2 regions of the Streptomyces sp. NPDC003327 genome follow, and region 2 is predicted to be linked to the other one. Evidence: predicted binding sites of a transcription regulator. Region 2 holds the regulator's gene; the other holds the start of a gene.

Region 1 (6,059 bases), on a different contig from region 2:
CCGGGCGATCGACCGCTCCAGGGTGCGGACCCCGGCCTCGCGGGTGTACTCCCCGGCCAGCTTCCGCAGCGACGCCTCCTCCAGGACGACCTCGCCGGACTCCAGGCCAGCCCGCTCCAGCTGCCTCGGCAGCAGGTGGTCTCGGGCGATGACGACCTTCTCGTCCTCGGTGTAGCCGTCGAGCCTGACCAGCTCCATGCGGTCGAGCAGGGCCTCCGGGATCGCCTCCAGGACGTTGGCGGTGGCGAGGAAGACCACGTCGGAGAGGTCGAGCTCGACCTCCAGGTAGTGGTCGCGGAAGGTGTGGTTCTGCGCCGGGTCGAGGACTTCGAGGAGCGCCGCCGCCGGGTCGCCCCGGAAGTCGGAGCCGACCTTGTCGATCTCGTCCAGGAGGACCACCGGGTTCATGGACCCGGCCTCCTTGATCGCCCGCACGATCCGGCCGGGCAGCGCGCCCACGTAGGTGCGCCGGTGGCCGCGGATCTCCGCCTCGTCCCGTACGCCGCCGAGGGCGACCCGCACGAACTTCCGGCCCATGGCGTGGGCGACGGACTCGCCGAGCGAGGTCTTGCCGACGCCGGGCGGGCCGACGAGCGCGAGGACCGCGCCGCCGCGACGGCCGCCGACGACCCCGAGGCCGCGCTCGGCGCGCCGCTTGCGCACCGCCAGGTACTCGGTGATGCGCTCCTTCACGTCCTCCAGGCCCGCGTGCTCGGCGTCCAAGACCGCCTGGGCGCCCGGGATGTCGTACCGGTCCTCGGTCCGCTCGTTCCAGGGCAGTTCGAGGACGGTGTCGAGCCAGGTGCGGATCCAGGAGCCCTCCGGGGACTGGTCGCTGGACCGCTCCAGCTTCTCGACCTCCTTGAGGGCGGCCTCGCGCACCTTCTCGGGCAGGTCGGCGGCCTCCACCCGGGCGCGGTAGTCGTCGGACTCGTCACCCTCCGACTCGCCGTTCAGCTCGCGCAGCTCCTTGCGGACGGCGTCGAGCTGGCGGCGGAGCAGGAACTCGCGCTGCTGCTTGTCGACGCCCTCCTGGACGTCCTTGGCGATGGTCTCGGCGACCTCCTGCTCGGCGAGGTGCTCGCGGAGCTGGGCGGTGGCGAGCTTGAGGCGGGCGACCGGGTCGGCGGTCTCCAGGAGCGCGACCTTCTGCTCGACGGAGAGGAAGGGAGAGTAGCCGGAGTTGTCGGCGAGGGCGCCGACGCCCTCGATCTGCTGGACGCGGTCGACGACCTGCCAGGCGCCGCGCTTCCTGAGCCAGCTGGTGGCGAGCGCCTTGTACTCCTTGACCAGCTCGGCGACGGAGCCGGGCAGCGGGTCGGGCACGGTCTCCTCGACCGCGCTCCCCTCCACCCAGAGCGCGCCGCCGGGGCCGGTGGTCCCGGCGCCGATCCGCACCCGCCCGCGACCGCGCACGAGGGCGCCGGGGTCGCCGTCGGCGAGGCGGCCGACCTGCTCGACGGTGCCGAGGACGCCGGTGGCGGCGTAGGTGCCGTCGACGCGGGGCACGAGCAGCACGCGGGGCTTCCCCGCGCCGGGACGGGCGGCGGCCTGCGCGGCCTCGACGGCGGCCCGCACCTCGTTGTCGGACAGGTCCAGCGGCACGACCATGCCGGGCAGCACGACCTCGTCGTCGAGCGGCAGCACGGGCAGTGTCAGCGGCGCGGACGCCATGGACTCAGAAGCCATGATCTCCCCTTCGGCAGTCAAGTTGAGCTGTACCGACTCAATGCACGTGAGCCGAGGATTGTTCCCCCGGGCCTGTTCGCTCTGAGCGATCACTTCTCCCTGCGGCGCCCACCTGTGGATGTAATAGCTACATGGATATTTCAGCTATTACTTCGGCCTGGGTCGCGGGCTGGACGGCCTCCCGGGGCACCCCGCCCGCCGAGCCCCGCCCCTGGGGCTACCGCATCGCGGTCGGACAGCCCCGGCACGTCTTCCGCCACGTGCTGCCCCACCCGGACGCGGCCTCCGTGGGGCACCTGTGCGCCGCGATCACCGAGCCGTACGCCTGGCTCAAGGTGATGGCCCCGCCGGAGGAGGTCGCGCCCTGGATCACCGCCGACTGGACGGTCCCCGACGACCCCGGCTTCATGATGACCAAGCCGCTCGCCGCGGGCGCCCGCCCGGCCCCGCCCGAGGGGTACGCCTCGACGACCGAGGTGCGCGACGGCGTCGTCCGGGTCCGCGTCCTCGCCCCCGACGGGACCCTCGCCGCGCGCGGGCAGATCGCCCCGACCGGCGCCACCGCCGTCGCCGACCAGATCGAGACCGACCCCGCCCACCGGCGGCGCGGCCTCGGCGCCCACGTCATGCGCACCCTGGAGGCGGCCGCCGCGCGGGCCGGCGCCACCACCGGGATCCTCGCGGCGACCAGCGACGGCCTCGCGCTCTACGGCTCGCTCGACTGGCGCTACCGCTGCCGGATCACCGGAATCGTCCGGGCGGAGAACTGAGCGTCCCGCTGCGGAGAGCCTCGCGGAGGTGCATGCTCGGTCCATGACGCATGCGGTACGGGGACGGTGGATCGGCGTCCTGCTCCTCTCGGCGGCCCTGACGGCCGGGTCCGCCGGCTGCGGGGAGGCGGCCCAGGAAGCACCCCCCGCGAGCCCGAGCCCGAGCACCTCCCGGACGGGGCCGGTCCCGACACCGACGGCCGCGAGCCCGTCCGGGACGGCCACCCCGACGCCCCCGGCCACCGCCACCGACGCGCCCCGGAGCGAGGACGTCCTCGTCGAGGTCACCGTCACCGGCGGCTTCGCGGGCGTCCGCAACACGCTCGTCGTCCGCCACGACGGCACCTGGACGCTCTCCTCCCCCGGCCGCCCCGACCGGAAGACCGGCCGGGTCGCGCCCGCCGGGACGGCGGCCCTGCGCGCCGCCCTGGAGGACCCGGCGTTCGCGCGCGTGCCCGACCGCCCGGCCGACGAGCCGGTCCGCGACGGGTTCCAGTACGCCGTCACGTACGGCGACCGCCTCGTGATCGCCCGGGACGGCTCCGTCCCGCCCGCCCTCCGGCGCGTCCTCGACGCCCTCCCGGAAGGCGGCCCGCCGACCTCCCCGTGACCGCCGCGCGCCCCGCAACCCGTTTGTCCCGGCCCGCGTCCCCCCGCCAGGATGGGAGCCCAGCTGCCGAGACGAGAGCGGAGTGCAACCTGATGTCCAGCCCCGTCACCCTCGACCGCCGCGAGGGACCGTACGGAGAGGTGGTGCTGCGCAGGCGCGCCGACCACTTCGAGATCATCGCCAACGGCACGTTCCTGATGGACACCTCCGACGGGCGCTCGGAGCGGCTGCTCGTGGACGCCGCGATGGCCGCGCTGCCCGAGGCGGCCCGGCCGGGGGCCTCGCTGCTCATCGGCGGCCTCGGGGTCGGCTTCTCGCTGGCGCACGCCGCGCTCGACCGGCGCTGGGGGCGGATCGTCGTCGCCGAGCGCGAGGAGGCCATCGTCGACTGGCACCGGCAGGGACCGCTGGCCGCGATCTCCGGGGCGGCGCTCGCCGACGAGCGGACCGTGATCCTGCACACGGACCTCGTGGAGTACCTCCGCACCTCCCCCGACCACTACGACGCGCTCTGTCTGGACATCGACAACGGCCCGGACTGGACGGTCACCAGGGACAACGAATCCCTCTACGGGGCCGAGGGGTTGGCCGCCTGCATGGAGCGGCTGAACCCCGGCGGCGTGCTCGCCGTCTGGTCGGCCCGGCCCTCCGCCGATTTCGAAGAGTCATTGCGGAATGCCGGATTCAGCGGGGTACGGACCGAAGAGGTCCCGGTTGCCCGGGGCGTCCCCGACGTGGTCCACCTCGCCGTCCGGCCTGCGTAGCCGGGACGCGGCCGGTACCTCTAGGCTGCTGCACCGACATCGGCGACGCGAGGCGGGGCAATGGAGCAGACACACACCACTCACCAGGGTGCGGCCACTCCGGGGGCCCAGCGGAGGGTGCTCGTCGTCGAGGACGACACCACGATCGTGGAAGCCATCTCCGCCCGCCTGCGCGCCGAGGGCTTCCTCGTGCAGACCGCCACCGACGGCCCGGCGGCCGTGGACGCCGCCGAGGCCTGGCAGCCGGACCTGATGGTCCTGGACGTCATGCTCCCCGGCTTCGACGGCCTGGAGGTCTGCCGCCGGGTCCAGGCGCAGCGCCCGGTTCCCGTCCTGATGCTCACCGCGCGTGACGACGAGACGGACATGCTGGTCGGCCTCGGCGTCGGCGCGGACGACTACATGACGAAGCCGTTCTCGATGCGCGAGCTCGCCGCCCGGGTGCACGTGCTGCTGCGCCGCGTGGAGCGGGCCGCCCTCGCGGCGGTCACCCCGCGCAGCGGCATCCTGCGCCTGGGCGAGCTGGAGATCGACCACGCGCAGCGCCGGGTGCGCGTGCGGTCCGAGGACGTGCACCTGACGCCGACCGAGTTCGACCTGCTGGTCTGCCTGGCGAACACCCCGCGCGCGGTCCTCTCCCGCGAGCAGCTCCTCGCCGAGGTGTGGGACTGGGCGGACGCCTCCGGCACCCGGACCGTGGACTCGCACATCAAGGCGCTGCGCCGGAAGATCGGCGCCGAGCGCATCCGTACGGTCCACGGCGTCGGGTACGCGCTGGAGACCCCCGCACCGTGAGGCGGCCGGGCGGACGGGGCGGACGGGGCGGACGGGGCGGGAGGACGAGGAGCGGCGGCGCGCCGGCCTCCGGGCGGCGGCGCCGGCTCGTGATCTCGATCAAGACCAAGCTGGGCGCCCTGGTCGTCGGGGCGGTCCTGCTGACCTCCTGCCTGGCCCTGGTCGCGATCCGGACCTCCACCGAGTTCCGGTACATCACGATCTTCGCGATGATCGCGACCCTGCTGATCACCCAGTTCGTGGCGCAGTCCCTGACGGCGCCGCTCGACGAGATGACCACGGTGGCGGGGTCGATCTCGCGCGGCGACTTCAGCCGCCGGGTGCGGGGCGCGGACCGCCGTGACGAGCTCGGGGCCCTCGCCTCGACGATCAACCGCATGGCGGACGACCTGGAGGCCGTCGACCGGCACCGCAAGGAGCTGGTGGCGAACGTCTCGCACGAGCTGCGCACGCCGATCGCCGCGCTCAGGGCCGTGCTGGAGAACGTGGTGGACGGGGTGTCCGAGGCCGATCCCGAGACCATGCGCTCGGCGCTGAAACAGACGGAGCGGCTCGGCCGGCTGGTGGAGACGCTGCTGGACCTGTCGCGCCTGGACAACGGTGTCGTCACGCTCAGGGCGCGCCGTTTCGAGGTCTGGCCGTACCTCTCGGGCGTGCTGCGGGAGGCGAACCTCGCCGCGTCCCAGCGCGGGCTCTCGTCCACCTCGGGGCTGCACCGGCGGACGGACGTGCATCTGCACCTGGACGTGTCGCCGCCCGAGCTGACCGCGCACGCGGACCCGGAGCGGCTGCACCAGGTGATGGCGAACCTGATCGACAACGCCGTGAAGCACTCGCCGCCGCACGGCCGGGTGACGGTGCTCGCCCGGCGCGGCCCGTATCCGGACTCGCTGGAGCTGGTGGTGGAGGACGAGGGCCCCGGCATTCCGGAGTCGGAGCGGGACACGGTCTTCCAGCGCTTCAACCGGGGCGCGGTGCCGAACCAGGCGGGGCCGGGGAGCGACGGCGGCACGGGGCTGGGGCTGGCCATCGCCCGCTGGGCCGTGGATCTGCACGGTGGCGGGATCGGAGTGGCCGAATCTTCACGCGGGTGCCGCATACGCGTCACTCTTCCGGGCAGCCTTCCCCTGCGGGATTGACGTAGGGTTCGAACCGGAAGCGCACGTTCTGCGTGCAGGTAGGCAGGACGTGATCAGGGATGCGGCCGAAGGGGGCCGTAGCCGCGCTTTTCCGTACCCTCACAGCCGCGAAACCAGGGTTGTTTCCCGCCATTCACAGCTCCGAAACACCTCGTCAAGTGTGACTTGCGCGACGTTGGAGTGCCTGGCCTGCACCTCCCGGCCGGACAGGCGTAGCCTTTATTTCCGCTGTCCATCACCTTGTGAAGCGGAAGAGGGCGGTTGCCGCCGTGTCGTCTCAGTCCCCCAGTAC
Region 2 (6,059 bases):
GGCGGCTCGTTCAACTTCGACCTCGGCGACCTCTTCGGGGGCGCCCAGGGTGGGGGCGGCGGCTTCGGCGGCGGCGGCATCGGGGACGTCTTCGGCGGCCTGTTCAACCGGGGCGGCGCGGCGGGTGCGCGCACCCAGCCGCGGCGCGGCCAGGACATCGAGTCCGAGGTGACGCTCAGCTTCACCGAGGCGATCGAGGGCGCGACGGTTCCGCTGCGCATGTCCAGCCAGCAGCCGTGCACGGCCTGTTCGGGCACCGGCGACAAGAACGGCACGCCCCGGGTGTGCCCGACCTGCGTCGGCACAGGACAGGTCTCGCGCGGCGGCAGCGGTTCCTTCTCGCTCACCGACCCGTGCGTGGACTGCAAGGGCCGGGGGCTCATCGCCGAGAACCCCTGCGAGGTCTGCAAGGGCAGCGGGCGGGCCAAGTCCTCCCGCACCATGCAGGTCCGCATTCCGGCGGGAGTCTCCGACGGCCAGAAGATCCGGCTGCGGGGCAAGGGCGCGCCGGGCGAGCGCGGCGGGCAGAACGGCGACCTGTACGTCGTCGTGCACGTCGACGCCCACCCGGTCTTCGGCCGCAAGGACGACAACCTGACGGTCACCGTGCCGGTCTCCTTCACGGAGGCCGCGCTCGGCGGCGAGATCAAGGTGCCGACCCTCGGCGGCCCGCCGGTCACCCTCAAGCTGCCCGCCGGCACCGCCAACGGGCTGACCATGCGCGCCCGCGGCAAGGGCGCGGTCCGCAAGGACGGCACCCGCGGCGACCTGCTGGTGACGGTCGAGGTCGCGGTGCCGAAGGAACTGGACGACAAGGCCCGCGAGGCCCTGGAGACCTACCGCGAGGCGACCGCCTCCGTGGACCCCAGGGCGGAGCTGTTCCAGGCTGCGAAGGGAGCGTGACGCGGTGGACGGGCGCCGACGCAATCCGTACGAACTGACCGACGAGACGCCGGTGTACGTCATCTCGGTGGCGGCGCAGCTCTCCGGTCTGCACCCGCAGACCCTGCGGCAGTACGACCGTCTCGGACTCGTCTCCCCGGACCGCACGGCGGGCCGGGGGCGGCGCTACTCGGCCCGGGACATCGAGCTGCTCCGCCAGGTGCAGCAGCTGTCGCAGGACGAGGGCATCAACCTCGCCGGCATCAAGCGGATCATCGAGCTGGAGAACCAGGTCGCGGCCCTGCAGAGCCGGGTCGCCGAACTGTCGGCGGCGGTCGACGGCGCGGCGGCGGCGATGCGCCAGCGCGAGGCGCAGGTGCACGCGTCGTACCGGCGCGACCTGGTGCCGTACCAGGACGTGCAGCAGGCGAGCGCGCTGGTGGTGTGGCGGCCCAAGCGCGGCGACCGGACGCCCTGACCGGACCACCCGACCTGACGGCCCCGACCTGCCGGCCCCGACCTGACGGCCCCGACCCGAAGGTCCGCACCGTCGACGTGAGGCCCCTTCCACAGTCGTGGAGGGGGCCTCACGCGTGCGCGGTCACCGGCCCCGGATCAGGGGATGAGTTCGCCGACGATCTCGCCGACGGTCTCGTACCAGGGCGCGGCGCCCGTGCCGAAGGCGGCGGCCAGGGCCGTACCGACGGCGACGTCGAGCGGGGTCGCGCCGGGCTCCCAGGTGTCGACGACCCGGCCGTCGCCGGAGGACTGGAGCTCGCCGACCGGCCGGCGGCCCCGGGTGAGGCGGCTGCGGTCGTGGTCGCAGGGCATCAGGCGGTAGCGCTCCCCGCCGGTCCGCACGTCGACGCGGTAGGAGCGCCGCAGGAGCCGTCCGCGGGCCGTGCGGAGCCCCGCGGGCGCCCCGTCGACCGTGAGGGCCAGGAGGGCCGCCCTGCGGGTCCCGATGGGCGTGTGGGCGTCGGGGGCGGTGCCCGGGGTCCGTACGAGCTCCACGGTGGGCAGGCCGTGGCCGGAGACCCGCAGGGTCCCGGCGGGGCCGTCGAGGTCGATCCGCGCGTACACCGGCCGTCAGTCCTCCTGCTGGAGGATGCCGGACTGCGCGATGAGGTAGCCCAGCTGGGCGCGGCTGCCGCTGCCGAGGGCGGCGGCGAGCTTGGCTATGTGGGCGCGGCAGGTGCGGACGTTCATGCCGAGGCGGCGGGCGATGGCCTCGTCGACGAGCCCCTCGACGAGGAGGCGCGCGATGGACCGCTGGACGCCGCTGACGCCGTCGAGCGGGGGCTGGTAGGCGACGGGGGCGTCCAGCGGCGTGGCCTGGAGCCAGAACTGGTCGAAGACGCCGCCGAGGTACTCGACGAGTCCGGGGTGGCGCAGTTCGAGGGCGACCTGCCGGTCGCGGCTCGCGGGGACGAAGGCGACCTTGCGGTCCACGATGATGAGCCGGTCGATGATCTCCTCGAGGGTGCGGACCTCCACCTCGGGCCCTATGCGCTCCAGGTAGGCGAGGGTGATGGGCTGGTGGCGCGCGGTGTGCTGGTAGAGCGTGCGCATGCGGATGCCGCGGCCGAGGAGCGGGCGGACGCGCCGGAGCGCCTCGCCGAACGTGTGGGCGCTGCGGCCCTTCCCCGGCTGTACGGTGAGGAGTTCGGACGTGCAGTCGGCGACGGCACGGTCCAGGTTGGCGTTGATCCGGTCGAATCCCTCGAGGACGGTGATGGCCTGGGTCATCGAGGGATCGGTGACGCCGAGGGCCATGAACGGCTCGAAGACGTCGGAGAGTTGGGCGGCGAGGCGGCGGCGCTCCTGTATCTCCTTCTCGATGGGGAGGAGCATGCGGGTGAGGGCCGCCGACGGGGGGACGGGGCGCAGCCACTGCGGGTCGTCCGGGTCGGGTCTCAGCAGGTCCAGGTCCATGAGACACGGCGCCGAGGCGGTCTCCGCCCGGTCGATCCGGCCTGACCGAAGGGCTTCGGTGTAGAGGAGAGTGCCCGCTTCGCACAGTTCTGTGCGCGCGTGAGGGTGTCCCTCTTCGGCCGGTTCTGTTCGCATATGTACACCCCCAGGCTTTTGCGATACAGGAACATGATGCATTGAGCCAGTGGTGGAAACGGGAGGAGTGGGCCATCGTCATGACTGCGGGGGAGCTGGTTGTTTCACACCTTCAAGTGAGGTTGCTCGGTCATGTCCATGAAGCTCATACGCACCGTAGCCGGTGTCGCACTGATGGCAGCCGCCGCTGTGGGAGCGGTGACGGCATCCGAGGACCCGGGGTGGGGTTCCGGCACTCAGGTCGTGAACGCCGACCCGGGCTGGGGGTACCGCACCCAGGTCGTGAACGGCGATCCGGGCTGGGGCGCCGCTCCGGCTCGTGAGGCCGACCCCGGCTGGGGCGTCGTCGCTCCGGCCGACGCGGACGCTGACCCCGGCTGGGGAGCGGTGCGGGCCCTCGTCGCCGACCCGGGTTGGGGAGCGGTGGCGCCGGCGACCGCCGACGACCCGGGATGGGGGTCAGTGGGGGCATGACGGTTCCCGAAGATCCCCGTTTTCGACGCGAGATGGCGAGTGCCTACCGCTCGGGGTGGCACTTCATCGACCTCGTCACCGCGGTGCCGCACCGTGGCGAGTCGTTGATGGTCACCCTCTTCGGTGAGCCGATCCTCGTCACCCGCGGCGACGACGAGGACATTCGCGCCTACCGCTGTCTCCGCCGTCCCCGCGGCGCCCCGCAGCCCATCCGCTGTGCCATCCGGTACGGCATGATCTTCGTCAACCTCGACCAGCGGGACCACCAGCTGATCGAGCCCGAGGCCATCCCCGCCACCCCCCGCAGTGCCTGAGCGATTCCCCCGTCGTTGTAGATCGCTCAGGTACTTCCCCCACACAGCGGCGCCATCGCGGACCTGAAACGCGATGGCGTCGCTGTGCGTTTTCCGTCAGGTCGTCGCCACGGGACGCGGTCCCGGTGCGCGCCGCCCCGGGGCTCGCGCTCCGGGCCCGCCCGGGGCTACGCCCGGCCCATCGCCCGGGTAAGGGCGATCTCGATCACGACGCGGTCCGGGTTCGGGGTCGGCGTCCGGCCGTAGCGGTCGGCGTAGCGCGCGACCGCGTCCGCGACCGCGTCCTCCTCCGTACGGATGCGGGCGACGCCCTCCAGGGTGGCCCAGCGCCCCTTGTCGACCTGGCAGACCGCGACCCGCGCGCCCTCCGCGCCCGCCGCCAGGACGTTGGCGACCTTCCGGCTGTGCTTGTTGGTGATGACCCGCGCGATGCCGTTCTCGCCGCCCTCCGGGTCGTACGTGACGCCGACCGCCACGACGTGCGGGGTGCCGTCCGGACGCGGGGTGGTCAGCGTGCACATGTGGTACTCGCGCCAGAAGCCGAGGTACGAGTCGCCGGGGTTGCGCGGATCAGTCGCCATGCCCCGGAAACTACCCGGGGGAGGGCTCCCGGGAACACATTGAGCGTTATCGACTCAACTTTGTGTACCCTGTAAGGGTCATGGAAGACAGGGCAGAAGACGAGGACCGCGAAGCCGAGGAGGAGCACCGCACGTGGACGCCGAACTCACCAACAGGAGCCGGGACGCGATCAACGCGGCGACGAGCCGCGCCGTGTCCGAAGGGCACCCGGACCTGACCCCCGCCCACCTGCTGCTGGCGCTCCTGGCGGGTCAGGACAACGAGAACATCACCGACCTGCTCGCCGCCGTCGGCGCCGACCAGGCCGTCGTACGCGGCGACGCGGAGCGGCTGCTCGCCGCGCAGCCCAGCGTCACCGGGTCCACCGTCGCGCCGCCGCAGCCCAACCGCGAGTTCCTCGCCGTCATCGCCGACGCCGACAAGCGCGCCAAGGAGCTCGGGGACGACTACCTCTCCACCGAGCACCTGCTCGTCGCCGTCGCCGCGAAGGGCGGCAAGGCCGGTGAGATCCTCGACGCGCAGGGCGCGAGCGCATCGGCGCTCCTCGACGCGTTCGAGAAGAGCAGGGGAGGACGCCGGGTGACCACACCCGACCCGGAGGGTCAGTACAAGGCGCTGGAGAAGTTCGGCACGGACTTCACGGCCGCCGCGCGCGAGGGCAGGCTCGACCCGGTCATCGGCCGGGACCACGAGATCCGCCGCGTCGTGCAGGTGCTGTCGCGCCGCACCAAGAACAACCCGGTCCTCATCGGCGAGCCCGGCGTCGGCAAGACCGCCGTCGTCGAGGGCCTCGCCCAGCGGATCGTGAAGGGCGACGTGCCCGAGTCGCTGCGGAACAAGCGGCTGGTCTCGCTCGACCTCGGCGCGATGGTCGCGGGCGCCAAGTACCGCGGCGAGTTCGAGGAGCGCCTGAAGACCGTCCTCTCCGAGATCAAGGAGAGCGACGGCCAGATCATCACCTTCATCGACGAGCTGCACACGGTCGTCGGCGCCGGCGCCGGCGGCGACTCCGCCATGGACGCGGGCAACATGCTCAAGCCGATGCTGGCCCGCGGCGAACTGCGCATGGTCGGCGCCACGACCCTCGACGAGTACCGCGAGCGGATCGAGAAGGACCCCGCCCTGGAGCGCCGCTTCCAGCAGGTCCTGGTCGCCGAGCCGACGGTCGAGGACACGATCGCCATCCTCCGCGGCCTCAAGGGCCGGTACGAGGCCCACCACAAGGTGCAGATCAACGACTCCGCCCTGGTGGCCGCCGCGACCCTCTCCGACCGGTACATCACCTCCCGCTTCCTGCCCGACAAGGCCATCGACCTCGTCGACGAGGCGGCCTCCCGGCTCCGCATGGAGATCGACTCGTCCCCGGTCGAGATCGACGAGCTCCAGCGCTCCGTGGACCGCCTCCGCATGGAGGAGCTGGCGCTCAAGAACGAGACGGACGCGGCGAGCAAGCAGCGCCTGGAGAAGCTGCGGCGCGACCTCGCCGACCGCGAGGAGGAGCTGCGCGGCCTCACCGCCCGCTGGGAGAAGGAGAAGCAGTCCCTCAACCGGGTCGGCGAGCTGAAGGAACGCCTCGACGAGGCCCGCGGCAAGGCCGAGCGCGCCCAGCGCGACGGCGACTTCGACACCGCCTCCAAGCTGCTCTACGGCGAGATCCCGGCCCTGGAGCGGGAGCTGGAGGAGGCGAGCGAGGCCGAGGCCCAGCAGGAGGCCCGCAAGGACACCATGGTCAAGGAG

The links. The regulator HspR, encoded in region 2, represses chaperone genes until heat shock. The targets are predictions, from matches to a motif close to TTGAGNNNNNNNNNCTCAA.
Region 1: lon (endopeptidase La) is a predicted target of HspR. The motif match lies at 1,712-1,730, and genes of this name have one in related genera.

The regions. Positions count from the first base shown of each region.
Region 1 covers NZ_JBSFSA010000006.1:73,928-79,986, reverse strand. Annotated here, with positions in the region: gene lon (endopeptidase La) at 1-1,689, opposite strand, end outside; gene ACWDVG_RS07695 (GNAT family N-acetyltransferase) at 1,821-2,459, shown strand; gene ACWDVG_RS07690 (hypothetical protein) at 2,503-3,069, shown strand; gene ACWDVG_RS07685 (spermidine synthase) at 3,162-3,833, shown strand; gene ACWDVG_RS07680 (response regulator transcription factor) at 3,894-4,628, shown strand; gene ACWDVG_RS07675 (HAMP domain-containing sensor histidine kinase) at 4,718-5,767, shown strand; gene ACWDVG_RS07670 (multifunctional oxoglutarate decarboxylase/oxoglutarate dehydrogenase thiamine pyrophosphate-binding subunit/dihydrolipoyllysine-residue succinyltransferase subunit) at 6,037-6,059, shown strand, end outside.
Region 2 covers NZ_JBSFSA010000050.1:8,845-14,903, reverse strand. Annotated here, with positions in the region: gene dnaJ (molecular chaperone DnaJ) at 1-903, shown strand, start outside; gene ACWDVG_RS27520 (heat shock protein transcriptional repressor HspR) at 908-1,360, shown strand; gene ACWDVG_RS27515 (hypothetical protein) at 1,498-1,965, opposite strand; gene ACWDVG_RS27510 (helix-turn-helix transcriptional regulator) at 1,972-2,952, opposite strand; gene ACWDVG_RS27505 (hypothetical protein) at 3,196-3,426, shown strand; gene ACWDVG_RS27500 ((2Fe-2S)-binding protein) at 3,423-3,740, shown strand; gene ACWDVG_RS27495 (pyridoxamine 5'-phosphate oxidase family protein) at 3,908-4,321, opposite strand; gene clpB (ATP-dependent chaperone ClpB) at 4,455-6,059, shown strand, end outside.